DNA from 2 places in the Streptomyces durmitorensis genome. Region 2 is predicted to be linked to the other one. Evidence: riboswitches for the same ligand, from Rfam matches in the RefSeq annotation. Region 2 holds a riboswitch; the other holds the start of a gene.

Region 1 (6,120 bases), 4.7 Mb from region 2:
CGCTCGGAGTGCGGTTGCCCTGACTCAGGGGGTGCCCGACTACCCAAACCGGCCGGGCACGTCCTAGGGTTGCTGTGTGAACGAGCTCGACGTCGTAGGTGTCCGGGTGGAAATGCCCTCCAACCAACCGATCGTGCTCCTGCGTGAAGTGGGAGGCGATCGTTACCTCCCCATCTGGATCGGACCAGGTGAGGCGACCGCGATCGCCTTCGCACAGCAGGGGATGGCGCCCGCACGGCCGCTGACCCACGACCTGTTCAAGGACGTGCTGGAGGCGGTGGGACAGGAGCTCACCGAGGTGCGCATCACGGACCTCCGAGAAGGGGTCTTCTATGCGGAACTGGTCTTCGCCAGCGGAGTCGAGGTGAGCGCCCGGCCGTCCGACGCCATAGCGCTCGCTCTGCGCACCGGAACGCCGATCTACGGCAGCGACGGTGTCCTCGACGACGCGGGCATCGCCATCCCGGACGAGCAGGAGGACGAGGTGGAGAAGTTCCGCGAGTTCCTCGACCAGATCTCGCCCGAGGATTTCGGTACCAACAGCCAGTAGTCCGTCGCTTCCGAAGGGTCCCGGCGGACCATTCGGCCAGCCTTTCCCGGTCGTGCGATACGGCAAACCACTCTTAGGGTGATTATCACTCGGCGTGCCGAGTGTGGCGATCGTTGACGAGCCCCTGGTGACTGCCTACCGTCGTGCAGGCAGGTCAAGGACGGAGGTCGGCGTGAGAAGCAGCGGCGACGGTACGGCGATGGGCGGTCCGTATCCGCTTACCAGCAGCGCGGCCGGTCACTCTCCGAAGAGGCCGATGGCGGTTCAGGGGAGCGGGGACGCCACGTCCGGACAGTCCGAACAGGAACAGATCGGTTACCGGGGGCCGACCGCGTGCGCGGCCGCCGGCATCACGTACCGACAGCTCGACTACTGGGCCCGTACGGGCCTCGTCGAGCCCAGTGTCCGGTCCGCGGGCGGGTCGGGGACCCAGCGGCTCTACAGCTTCCGGGACGTCGTCGTCCTGAAGATCGTGAAGCGGTTCCTCGACACGGGTGTGTCCCTGCAGAACATCCGGACCACGGTCCAGCATCTGCGCGACCGCGGTTTCCAGGATCTGGAGCGTATGACGCTCATGTGCGACGGCGCGACGGTCTACGAGTGCACGTCGCCCGACGAGGTCCACGAGCTGCTCCAGGGCGGTCAGGGGGTCTTCGGGATCGCCGTGGGCGTCGTGTGGCGGGACGTGGAAGCGGCGCTCTCGCAGCTGCACGGGGAGCGGATCGACACCGGGGAGACGCTGGTGCGGCAGAACCCCGCCGACGAGCTTGCGAGGCGGCGCAACAGGGCCGTGTGAGGCAGCCGACGCCTCTGGTGCGTGAGCCGACGCCTTCGGTGCGTCGGTGGCGATCCCGGTGCGTTGTCAGTGGCGTAGGGCAGCATCAGAGGTGTGAGAACCGCGCCCACGATTCTGCATCTCGACATGGATGCCTTCTACGCGTCTGCCGAGCAGGCCGCGAAGCCGAGTCTGCGCGGGAAAGCCGTGGTGGTGGGCGGGCTCGGACCGCGGGGTGTGGTGGCCACGGCCTCGTACGAAGCGCGGAAGTTCGGAGTGCACTCGGCGATGCCCATGGGGCAGGCGCGGCGCCTGGTGCCCAATGCTGCCTATCTGGTGCCGCGCTTCGCGCTCTACCGCGACATCAGCGACCAGGTGATGGCGCTGCTGCGGGACCTTTCGCCGCTGGTGGAGCCGCTCAGCCTGGACGAGGCCTTCGTCGACCTGGAGGCGGGCGGTGTGGCCGACGACCAGGCGTCGGCGCTCGCCGTGGGCGAGCGGTTGCGCGCGGACATCAAGGCGGTGACGGGGCTCGCGGGCTCGGTCGGGCTCGCCGCGTGCAAGATGCTCGCGAAGATTGCCTCGGAGGATGCCAAGCCGGACGGCCTGCGGCTCATAGTGCCGGGGACCGAGCGGGACCTGCTGGCGCCGATGCCGGTCCGGACCCTGCCCGGTGTCGGTCCTGCCACCGGGGACCATCTGCGGCGGGGCGGGATCATGACGGTCGGGGAGATCGCCGAGGCGGGCGAGGACGAGCTCGTCAGGCTCCTCGGGAAGTCGCACGGGAGCGCGCTGTACGCGATGGCGCTGGCGCGGGACGAGCGGCCCGTGGTGGCGGAGCGGGAGTCCAAGTCGGTCAGCGTCGAGGACACGTACGACGTGGACATCCATGACCGGGTACGCGTCAGGGGCGAGGTGGCGCGGCTCGCCGACCGCTGTGTGGAGCGGCTGCGGGCGGCAGGGCACTCGGGGCGGACCATCGTCCTGAAGGTGCGGCGCTTCGACTTCTCGACGCTGACGCGCTCCGAGACGCTGAGAGGGCCGACGGACGACCCTGGAGTGGTGCGGGAGGCCGCCGCGCGGCTGCTCGAGTCCGTGGACACCACCGGAGGCGTGCGGCTCCTTGGGGTGGGCGTCACGGGGCTCGCGGACTACACGCAGGAGGATCTCTTCGCGCAGGCCCAGGCACAGGCCGAGGCCGAGGAGGCCATGGAGACGCAGCGGGAGGCCGAGGCGCAGGCGCAGGGGGAGCGGGCCGGGGAGGCTCCGGCGGAAGCCGTGGGCGTGGGCGAGACGGTGGAGGTGCCGGTCGCTCCGGCCGAGCGGCGGTGGGCCGCCGGGCACGATGTGCGGCATGCCGAGTACGGGCACGGGTGGGTGCAGGGCAGCGGCCTGGGGCGGGTCACGGTGCGTTTCGAGACGCCGGAGTCGTCGGTTCCGGGGCGGGTGCGGACGTTCCGTACGGATGATCCGGAGCTGGAGCCCGCGGAGCCCTTGCCGCTGGTGGCCTCGCCTGAGGCGTTGGAGCCGCAGTGACGGCGGTACGGCGACGGCCGCGGTCGCCTGGGGCGGCCGGTGAAGGTCAGGGCGTCTCCCGGCCCGCGATGTGGCCGAAGTCCTGGTCCGGTGGGGGTGGGGACTGCGGGGGCGTGATGTCAAGGCCGTAGTGGTGGTAGAGCTGGAGTTCCTGTTCGGGGGAGAGGTGGCGGCCCACGCCGAAATCGGGGGCGTCCTTGATCAGGGAGCGCTCGAAGGGGATGCGCAGGGTGCCGTCGCTCGTGAGCTCGCTGGGCTCCAGGGGGACGAACGCGTCCCTGCTGAACAGACCGGTGCGTATGGCCGCCCACTCCGGGGCGCCGGTGGCGTCGTCGAGATAGACCTCGTCGATCGTGCCGATCTTCGCCCCGTTCCGGTCGAACGCCTTGCGGCCGATCAGGTTGCGCGGATCGATATCGGTCTGCACGGGCCCTCCAACTGGTCGAGGCTTGTCGAAGTGGGGCGTAACTCATCCTTGTTCGTTCGTAATCACTACGAAAGAGCACTTCGGGGCAGGCGGCCACTCGAGGGATCGGCCGCGGTCCTCGCTGGTAGGCTGGCGCTTGGCTGCTGACCCCGTGCGGGAGAGCTCTCCGGTGGAGACACCGGGGGCGCCGAAGGAGCAACTCCTCCCCGGAATCTCTCAGGCCCCTGTACCGCACGGACGAGGTCACTCTGGAAAGTAGGGCGGGCGTCGGGCGGGCACGTTCGAATCCCTTCCTCACCGACGGTGAAAGCCGGCACGGCGTCTCTCGCGAGGCACGGGCCGGTGAAGCTCTCAGGTTGAGATGACAGAGGGGGAGGCCGTCCGGGTACCCGCGCCGTGGTGCCCCTCGCAGGTCGCGTCAGACCAGGAGGCCTCCGCAATGACCGCCACCCCTCGTATCCCGCTCTCACAGCTCGAGCAGGGCATTCCCTTCGAGCAGCGGCACATCGGTCCCGATGTGGAAGCACGGGCCAAGATGCTCGCGCAGGTCGGATACGGCTCGCTCGACGAGCTGACCGCCGCCGCCGTGCCGGATGTGATCAAGAACGCCGAGGCGCTGAACCTGCCCGGAGCGCGTACCGAGGCCGAGGTCCTGGCCGAGCTGCGGTCCCTCGCGGACCGCAACCAGGTGCTTGATTCCATGATCGGGCTCGGTTACTACGGGACCTTCACTCCGCCCGTGATCCTGCGGAACGTCATGGAGAACCCGGCGTGGTACACCGCTTACACGCCGTACCAGCCCGAGATCTCCCAGGGACGGCTCGAGGCGCTCCTCAACTTCCAGACCGTCGTCGCCGAGCTGACCGGGCTTCCGACCTCCGGTGCCTCGCTGCTCGACGAGGGGACCGCCGCCGCCGAGGCCATGGCCCTGTCGCGGCGCATGGGCAAGGTCAAGAACGGCGTCTTCCTCGTCGATGCCGACACGCTGCCGCAGACCGTCGCCGTCATCCAGACCCGCGCCGAGCCGACCGGTGTCGAGGTCGTCGTCGCCGATCTGAGTGAGGGCATCCCGGCCGAGGTCGCCGAGCGCGGTGTCGTCGGCGTACTGATCCAGTACCCCGGAGCCTCCGGCGCCGTACGTGATATCAAGCCCCTCATCGAGCAGGCGCACGAGATCGGTGCCATCGTCTCCGTCGCCGCCGACCTGCTTGCCCTGACGCTGCTCACCTCGCCCGGCGAGCTGGGTGCCGACATCGCCGTCGGCACCACGCAGCGCTTCGGCGTCCCGATGGGCTTCGGCGGCCCGCACGCCGGCTACATGGCGGTGCGCGAGAAGTTCGCGCGCAGCCTGCCCGGGCGGCTCGTCGGCGTCTCCGTGGACGCGGACGGCAACAAGGCCTACCGGCTCGCGCTGCAGACCCGTGAGCAGCACATCCGCCGCGAGAAGGCCACCAGCAACATCTGTACCGCTCAGGTGCTGCTCGCCGTGATGGCCGGAATGTACGCCGTCTACCACGGGCCCGAGGGCCTCAAGGCGATCGCGCGGCGCACCCACCGCTATGCCACCGTGCTCGCCGCGGGGCTCAAGGCCGGCGGGGTCGAGGTCGTGCACGGCGCGTACTTCGACACCCTGACCGTGCGGGTGCCCGGCAAGGCCGAGGAGCTTGTCTCCGCGGCCCGCGAGGGCGGCGTCAACATCCACCAGATCGACGCCGACCATGTCTCCCTGGCCTGCGACGAGACCACCACGCGCAAGCAACTGACCGCGATCTGGACCGCGTTCGGGGTCGAGGCCGACATCGAGACGCTCGACGCGCAGACCGAGGACACGCTCCCCGGCGGCCTGCTGCGCTCCGACGAGTACCTGACGCACCCCGTCTTCCACCAGTACCGCTCCGAGACCGCCATGCTGCGCTACCTGCGCAAGCTGGCCGACCGCGACTACGCGCTCGACCGCGGCATGATCCCGCTGGGCTCCTGCACGATGAAGCTCAACGCGACCACGGAGATGGAGCCGGTCACCTGGCCCGAGTTCGGGCAGCTGCACCCCTTCGCGCCCGCCCAGCAGGCGCAGGGCTATCTGACGCTCATCCGTGAGCTGGAGGAGCGGCTCGCCGAGGTCACCGGCTACGACAAGGTCTCGCTGCAGCCCAACGCGGGTTCGCAGGGCGAGCTTGCCGGACTGCTCGCGGTGCGCGGCTACCACCGCGCCAACGGCGACGAGCAGCGCACCGTCTGCCTCATCCCGTCCTCCGCGCACGGCACGAACGCCGCGAGCGCCGTGATGGCCGGCATGAAGGTCGTCGTCGTGAAGACCAGCGACGACGGCGAGATCGACGTCGAGGACCTGCGCGCCAAGATCGAGAAGCATCGCGACGAGCTGTCCGTGCTCATGATCACCTACCCGTCCACGCACGGCGTGTTCGAGGAGCACGTCGCCGACATCTGCGCCCAGGTGCACGAGGCGGGCGGCCAGGTCTACGTCGACGGGGCGAACCTCAACGCCCTGGTGGGCCTCGCCCAGCCCGGCAAGTTCGGCGGCGACGTCTCGCACCTGAACCTGCACAAGACCTTCTGCATCCCGCACGGCGGCGGTGGCCCCGGCGTCGGTCCTGTCGGTGTGCGCGAGCACCTCGCGCCGTACCTGCCCAACCACCCGCTGCAGCCCGCCGCGGGTCCCGAGACGGGCGTCGGTCCGATCTCCGCCGCTCCGTGGGGCTCCGCGGGAATCCTGCCGATCTCCTGGGCGTACGTACGCCTCATGGGCGGCGAGGGGCTCAAGCGCGCCACGCAGGTCGCCGTGCTCTCCGCGAACTACATCGCCAAGCGCCT
Region 2 (6,120 bases):
TGCGCCAGGCCTTCTCGTTCTCCAGCATCAGAGCGGAGATGGAAAGGCCGGTCTCGGAGGCCAGGCGCAGGAGCTCGTCACCCGTGCGGAAGGGGTGCTTCAGCACCGTGTCGTCCGGCACGATCGGGTTCTCGCCGGCCACCGCGTCCTCGTCGACCACGAAGCCGCCGCCCACGGAGTAGTACGTCTTCTCCAGGACGAGGGCGCCCTCACGGTCGTACGCGAAGATCGTCATGCCGTTGGCGTGGTACGGCAGGGCCTTGCGGCGGTGCAGGACCAGGTCCTCGTCGAAGTCGAAGTCGATCTCGTGCATGCCGAGGAGGTTGAGGCGGCCCGTGCTCTTGATCTGTTCGATGCGGTCGTCGGCGGACTCGACGTCGACCTCGCGCGGGGACTCGCCCTCCAGGCCGAGAAGGACCGCCTTCGGGGTGCCGTGGCCGTGGCCCGTCGCGCCGAGGGAGCCGTAGAGCTCGGCGCGTATGGCGGTGGTGTGGGCCATCAGGCCCTCGTTCTTGAGGCGGCTCGCGAAGATGCGGGCGGCGCGCATGGGACCGACCGTGTGGGAGCTGGACGGGCCGATGCCGATCGAGAACAGGTCGAAGACCGAGAGGGCCACGAGAAACTCCAATGGTGGTTGGTAGACGCCGTTGTCTGCCGGGGTGGTGCAGAAAACTACGAACGCGGGGCATGAGCCGGGGCACCGCACTCACTGTCTTCACTGTCCAGTGTGCGCGGTGCCCCGAAGATTCGTACGAAGGAAAGCGTACGAAAATGCTACAGGTTGGGGTACAGCGGGTGCTTGGCTGCCAAGGCCGAGACGCGGGCCTTGAGCGACTCCGTGTCGACGTCGCCCGGCTTCAGCGCCTCGGCGATGACGTCGGCGACCTCACGGAAGTCGTCCTCCTGGAAGCCACGGGTCGCGAGCGCGGGCGTACCGATCCGCAGGCCCGAGGTGACCATCGGGGGGCGCGGGTCGTTCGGGACCGCGTTGCGGTTGACCGTGATGCCGACCTCGTGGAGGCGGTCCTCGGCCTGCTGGCCGTCGAGCTCGGAGTTGCGCAGGTCCACCAGGACCAGGTGCACGTCCGTGCCGCCGGACAGGACGTCGACGCCGACGGCCTTCGCGTCGTCCTGCACCAGGCGCTCGGCCAGGATGCGGGCGCCGTCCAGGGTGCGCTGCTGGCGCTCCTTGAACTCCTCGGAGGCCGCGACCTTGAAGGAGACGGCCTTGGCCGCGATCACGTGCTCCAGGGGGCCGCCCTGGAAGCCGGGGAAGACCGCGGAGTTCAGCTTCTTGGCGAACTCCTTGCTGCGGGCCAGGATGACGCCGCCGCGCGGGCCGCCGAGCGTCTTGTGCGTCGTGGAGGTGACCACGTCCGCGTACGGCACCGGGTTCGGGTGCAGCCCTGCGGCGACGAGCCCGGCGAAGTGCGCCATGTCGACCCACAGGTACGCGCCGACCTCGTCGGCGATCCGGCGGAACTCCGCGAAGTCCAGCTGGCGCGGGTAGGCGGACCAGCCCGCGATGATCACCTTCGGGCTGTTCTCCTTGGCCAGGCGCTCGACCTCGGCCATGTCCACCAGACCGGCCTCGTCCACGTGGTACGCGACCACGTTGAACTGCTTGCCGGAGAAGTTCAGGCGCATGCCGTGCGTGAGGTGGCCGCCGTGCGCCAGATCCAGGCCGAGGATCGTGTCGCCGGGCTTGGCGATGGCGAAGAGGGCGGCCTGGTTGGCGGAGGCGCCGGAGTGCGGCTGGACGTTGGCGTACTCGGCGCCGAACAGGTCCTTGATCCGGTCGATCGCGATCTGCTCGGTGACGTCGACGTGCTCGCAGCCGCCGTAGTAGCGGCGGCCGGGGTAGCCCTCGGCGTACTTGTTGGTCAGGACCGTGCCCTGGGCCTCCATGACGGCGACCGGAGCGAAGTTCTCCGAGGCGATCATTTCCAGGGTGGACTGCTGGCGGTGGAGCTCGGCGTCGACGGCGGCGGCGACGTCCGGGTCCAGCTCGTGGAGAGGGGTGTTGAGAAGCGACATCAGGTGGTCCCTAGGGGTCTTTAGGAGGCTTCAGCTGCCGGAAAACTCGGTGTACTCGTCGGCGGAGAGCAGGTCCTGCGGCTCATCCGCGACACGCACCTTGAACAGCCAGCCGCCCTCGAAGGGCGCGGAGTTGACCAGCGACGGGTCCTCCACGACGTCCTGGTTCGACTCGACGACCTCACCGGTCACCGGCGAGTACAGGTCGCTGACGGACTTCGTCGACTCGAGCTCGCCGCAGGTCTCGCCCGCGGTCACCGTCTCGCCGACCTCGGGGAGCTGGGCGAAGACGACGTCACCGAGCGCGTTGGCCGCGTGCTCGGTGATGCCGACGGTGGCCACACCTTCCACGACGGCCGAGAGCCACTCGTGCTCCTTGCTGTAACGCAGCTGCTGGGGGTTGCTCATGACCTGAATTCTCCTGTACGCGGGGGAGTGCTGATGAACGAGGCTGTTGTGCGGGGTGTCACTTCTGGCGCTTGTAGAACGGCAGCGCCACGACCTCGTACGGCTCGTGCGTGCCCCGGATGTCCACGCCCACGCCCTCGGTGCCGGGGGCGGCGTGCGCCGCGTCGACGTACGCGATGGCGATCGGCTTGCCAAGCGTCGGGGACGGGGCGCCGGAGGTGACCTCGCCGATGACCTTGCCGTCCGCCACCACGGAGAAGCCCGCGCGCGGGACGCGGCGGCCCGCGGCGACCAGGCCCACCAGCTTGCGCGGGGGAGCGGTCTCGGCGCGCTCGGCGGCGGCCGCGAGCGCGGCGCGCCCCACGAAGGTGTCGGACTGCGAGGTCTTCTCGAACTTCACGACCCGGCCGAGACCGGCGTCGAAGGGCGTCAGCTCAGCGGTCAGCTCGTGCCCGTACAGCGGCATGCCCGCCTCAAGGCGGAGCGTGTCGCGGCAGGAGAGCCCGGCCGGGACCAGGCCGACGGGCTCGCCGGCCTCCATGAGTGCGCCCCAGAGCTTCTCGGCGTCGCCGGGCGCGACGAAGAGCTCGAAGCCGTCCTCGCCGGTGTAGCCCGTGCGGGCGATCAGCGCGGGGACACCGGCGACCGTGCCGGGCAGGCCCGCGTAGTACTTCAGGCCGTCCAGGTCGGCGTCCGTGAGTGACTTCAGGATGCCGGGGGACTCGGGACCCTGGACGGCGAGCAGGGCGTACGCGTCGCGGTCGTCGCGGACCTCGGCGTCGAAGCCGTCGGCGCGGGCGGTGAGCGCGTCGAGCACGACCTGCGCGTTCGAGGCGTTGGCGACCACCATGTACTCGGGGGCCTCGGCCTCGCCGAGGCGGTAGACGATCAGGTCGTCCAGAATGCCGCCGTCCGCGTCGACGATCATCGTGTAGCGGGCGCGGCCGACACCGATGGAGCCGATGTTGCCGACCAGCGAGAAGTTCAGGAAGTCCACGGCCTCGGGGCCTGTGACCGTGATCTCGCCCATGTGGGAGAGGTCGAAGAGACCGGCCTTGGTGCGGACGGCGATGTGCTCGTCACGCTCGCTGCCGTAGCGCAGCGGCATGTCCCAGCCCGCGAAGTCGGTCATGGTCGCGCCGAGCGCGCGATGCACGGCATCGAGGGCAGTCAGACGGGGGGCGGTACTCATACGTGGAACTCCCAGGGCATGACGGGCGAGGTCGATCCTCCCCATCTGTCATCGGAACCTGAGAGGTTCACCACGACCCGCACGTACAGGGGGTCATGACTTGCACCTTGGGTGGAGCCGCCGGGGCGGCCCGCTTTTCAGATGTGCCTCGCCCGCGCGGTACGGGGCCTGAGAGATTCAAGGGAGGGACTTGCTCCTTCGGCGCCCCGGTGCGTCATAACGTCGTACGACGATGGCCGGGGACTCTCCCGCGCGGATTCAAACGGCCTGTATGGAGTTTGCGGGCACATCATTGCACGCGCCCGCGTCACAGGGCAGTGCCAGTCCAGTAATGCCCTTGTGCCGCATTACCTTCTCTTTACACTTGCCGGGGAAGCTGCGGGAAGCAGGTACGTGACCGCTATGGGGAGGCCGATCACGGTGCGCAGGACGAGTGTCTACGCGACCAACACAGGGGTGGCCCTGCCCAAACAGGCCGCCGCCCCCACCAGGGAGAGCTGCGGCGCCCTGCCGACGGCCGTCGTCCGCGACCTGCGGCAGCGGGCCGGTCACAGCCCGCACCGGCTGACGTTCGGCGACGGCGACCTGATCGTCGTCTCCGGGCTGCCGGGCAGCGGCAAGTCCACGCTGATGCGCAGAGCCGTCACGGGCCCGCGCATCGACTCGCAGGACACCCGCGACCGCTGGGCCCGGCGCATGCCGGGTCTGCTGCCGTACGCGGTGTACCGCCCCCTGGTGCGCCTCGCGCACTACGCGGGGCTGCGCAGGGCCCTGCGCTCCGGCGAGAGCGTCGTGGTGCACGACTGCGGCACCCAGACCTGGGTGCGCCGCTGGCTGGCCCGCGAGGCCGCGCGGCGCGGCACGACGCTGCACCTGCTGCTGCTCGACGTGCCGCCGGACACCGCCATAGAGGGCCAGCTCTCGCGCGGCCGCGGCGTGTCGCGGTACGCCTTCGCGCGCCACCGCAGGACGGTCGGCCGCCTGGTCGGCGCCGCCGAGCGGGGCGATCTGCCGCGCGGCTGCGGCTCGGCGGTGCTGCTCGACCGGACGGCGGCGGGCGTGCTGCGGGGGATCGGCTTCGGCGACTGAGCCGCCCGCCGCCACGTTAGGGTCGTGCCGCAGGCAGAGCGGGACCGAGCAGGGGTTAAAGAGATGGACTTTCCGGCGCAGGCACACGCCCATCCCTACGGAGGATGGCCGGGCAACGAACTCGAAGAGGTGCTGGCGGCATCGCTGGCCACGCCGGGGGCGCCCCCGACCGGTGCCTCCGCGGGGGCCCGCATCGTCGAGGTGCTCGGCCGCAGCCACGTCTGGGTCCCGCTGCCGAACGGCGGAGCCCCGGACAGCGGCACCCTGGACCTGCCCACGCTGGAGATCGAGGGCCAGGCCTACGTCCCCGTCTTCAGCTCCGAGCAGCAGTTCCAGCAGGCCACCGGCGGCCGGATGGGCTGCACCGTGGCGCCCGCCGTGGAGTTCGCGCGCGGCCTGCCCCCGCAGCTGGGCATCGCGGTCAACCCGGACGGCACGGTCGGGGTCCCGCTGCCGCCGCCTGCCGTCGCCGAGCTCTGCCGCGCCGGGCGCACCCCGCTGGACGGGCCCGCGAGCGGCGGCCGCGTACGCCTCTTCGAACCGGACTGGCAGGAGGACCCGGTGGACTTCCTGTCCGCCGCCGCCCGTGAGTTCGAGGCCACCGGGGTCGTCCTGAGCGCACGCCGCTGCCTGGCGAGCGTCGAGGGCGAGGACCCCACGCTGTTCGTCGGCGTCGAACTGACCTCCTGGGAGGGCAACGCGCGCGAGCTGCCGATGGAGGCCGTGGGTCGTGCTCTTGGCCAGGCCCCGGTGGCCTGGCCGGTGAACCTGGTGCTGCTCGACGTGGCCCAGGATCCGGTCGGGGACTGGCTGCGCGAGCGGGTCAGGCCTTTCTTCGGCCGGAGCCCGGGGCACGAGCACGGACCTGTGTAAGGACATGTGCAGGTACGTGTGTGAGGGTGCCGTACGTCAAGTCGGCGTCAGGATCGCCGCTTAAGCTGGTTTCATGACCCGGGGCCACCGGGTCAGCGGGTCATCGCGAAGGGGCGGTTAAGGGTGAGTGCGTCGGGCACGGCTGCGGCCGGGCAGGTCGAGCACATGCTGCGCCAGGTGACACCGGGGCGCTACGACGCCTACGAGGCGCTCCTGCGGGCGCTCGCCGCCGACCAGGTGTGGATGCTGCTCTGGCACGGCCAGGCCGGATCCCCCGACGCGCAGTACGGAAACATGGAGGTCGAGGGCCTCGGGTACGCGCCGTGCGTGACCTCCGCCCAGGAGCTCTCCGCCAGTGGCTGGAACCGCTCGTACGAGGTGGTCAGCGGCCTCGACATCTCCCGCACCCTCTACCCCGACCACTACGGCCTCTGGCTCAACCCGCACGCCCCCGGCGGCGGCGTCGGCATCCCCTGGCTCGACCTGCGGCGCATCGCGTCGGGCCTCGACCTGCTGCCCGC

What was found. Region 2 has a riboswitch for glycine ahead of gcvT (glycine cleavage system aminomethyltransferase GcvT). Riboswitches for the same ligand answer to the same signal wherever they lie in the genome.
Region 1: it holds a riboswitch for glycine, as region 2 does, so the genes downstream of both, gcvP (aminomethyl-transferring glycine dehydrogenase) here and gcvT (glycine cleavage system aminomethyltransferase GcvT) in region 2, are expected to answer to the same signal.

Annotation. Positions count from the first base shown of each region.
Region 1 covers NZ_CP097289.1:7,882,287-7,888,406, forward strand. The annotation lists gene ftsR (transcriptional regulator FtsR) at 1-23, shown strand, start outside; gene M4V62_RS35270 (bifunctional nuclease family protein) at 77-550, shown strand; gene M4V62_RS35275 (MerR family transcriptional regulator) at 723-1,346, shown strand; partial or broken gene M4V62_RS35280 (DNA polymerase IV) at 1,440-2,992, shown strand; gene M4V62_RS35285 (PRC-barrel domain-containing protein) at 2,908-3,288, opposite strand; glycine riboswitch at 3,433-3,530, shown strand; gene gcvP (aminomethyl-transferring glycine dehydrogenase) at 3,728-6,120, shown strand, end outside.
Region 2 covers NZ_CP097289.1:3,203,366-3,209,485, reverse strand. The annotation lists gene M4V62_RS14185 (L-serine ammonia-lyase) at 1-616, opposite strand, end outside; gene glyA (serine hydroxymethyltransferase) at 775-2,037, opposite strand; gene gcvH (glycine cleavage system protein GcvH) at 2,068-2,445, opposite strand; gene gcvT (glycine cleavage system aminomethyltransferase GcvT) at 2,504-3,637, opposite strand; glycine riboswitch at 3,673-3,784, opposite strand; glycine riboswitch at 3,785-3,898, opposite strand; gene M4V62_RS14165 (AAA family ATPase) at 4,040-4,726, shown strand; gene M4V62_RS14160 (enhanced serine sensitivity protein SseB) at 4,790-5,599, shown strand; gene M4V62_RS14155 (enhanced serine sensitivity protein SseB C-terminal domain-containing protein) at 5,723-6,120, shown strand, end outside.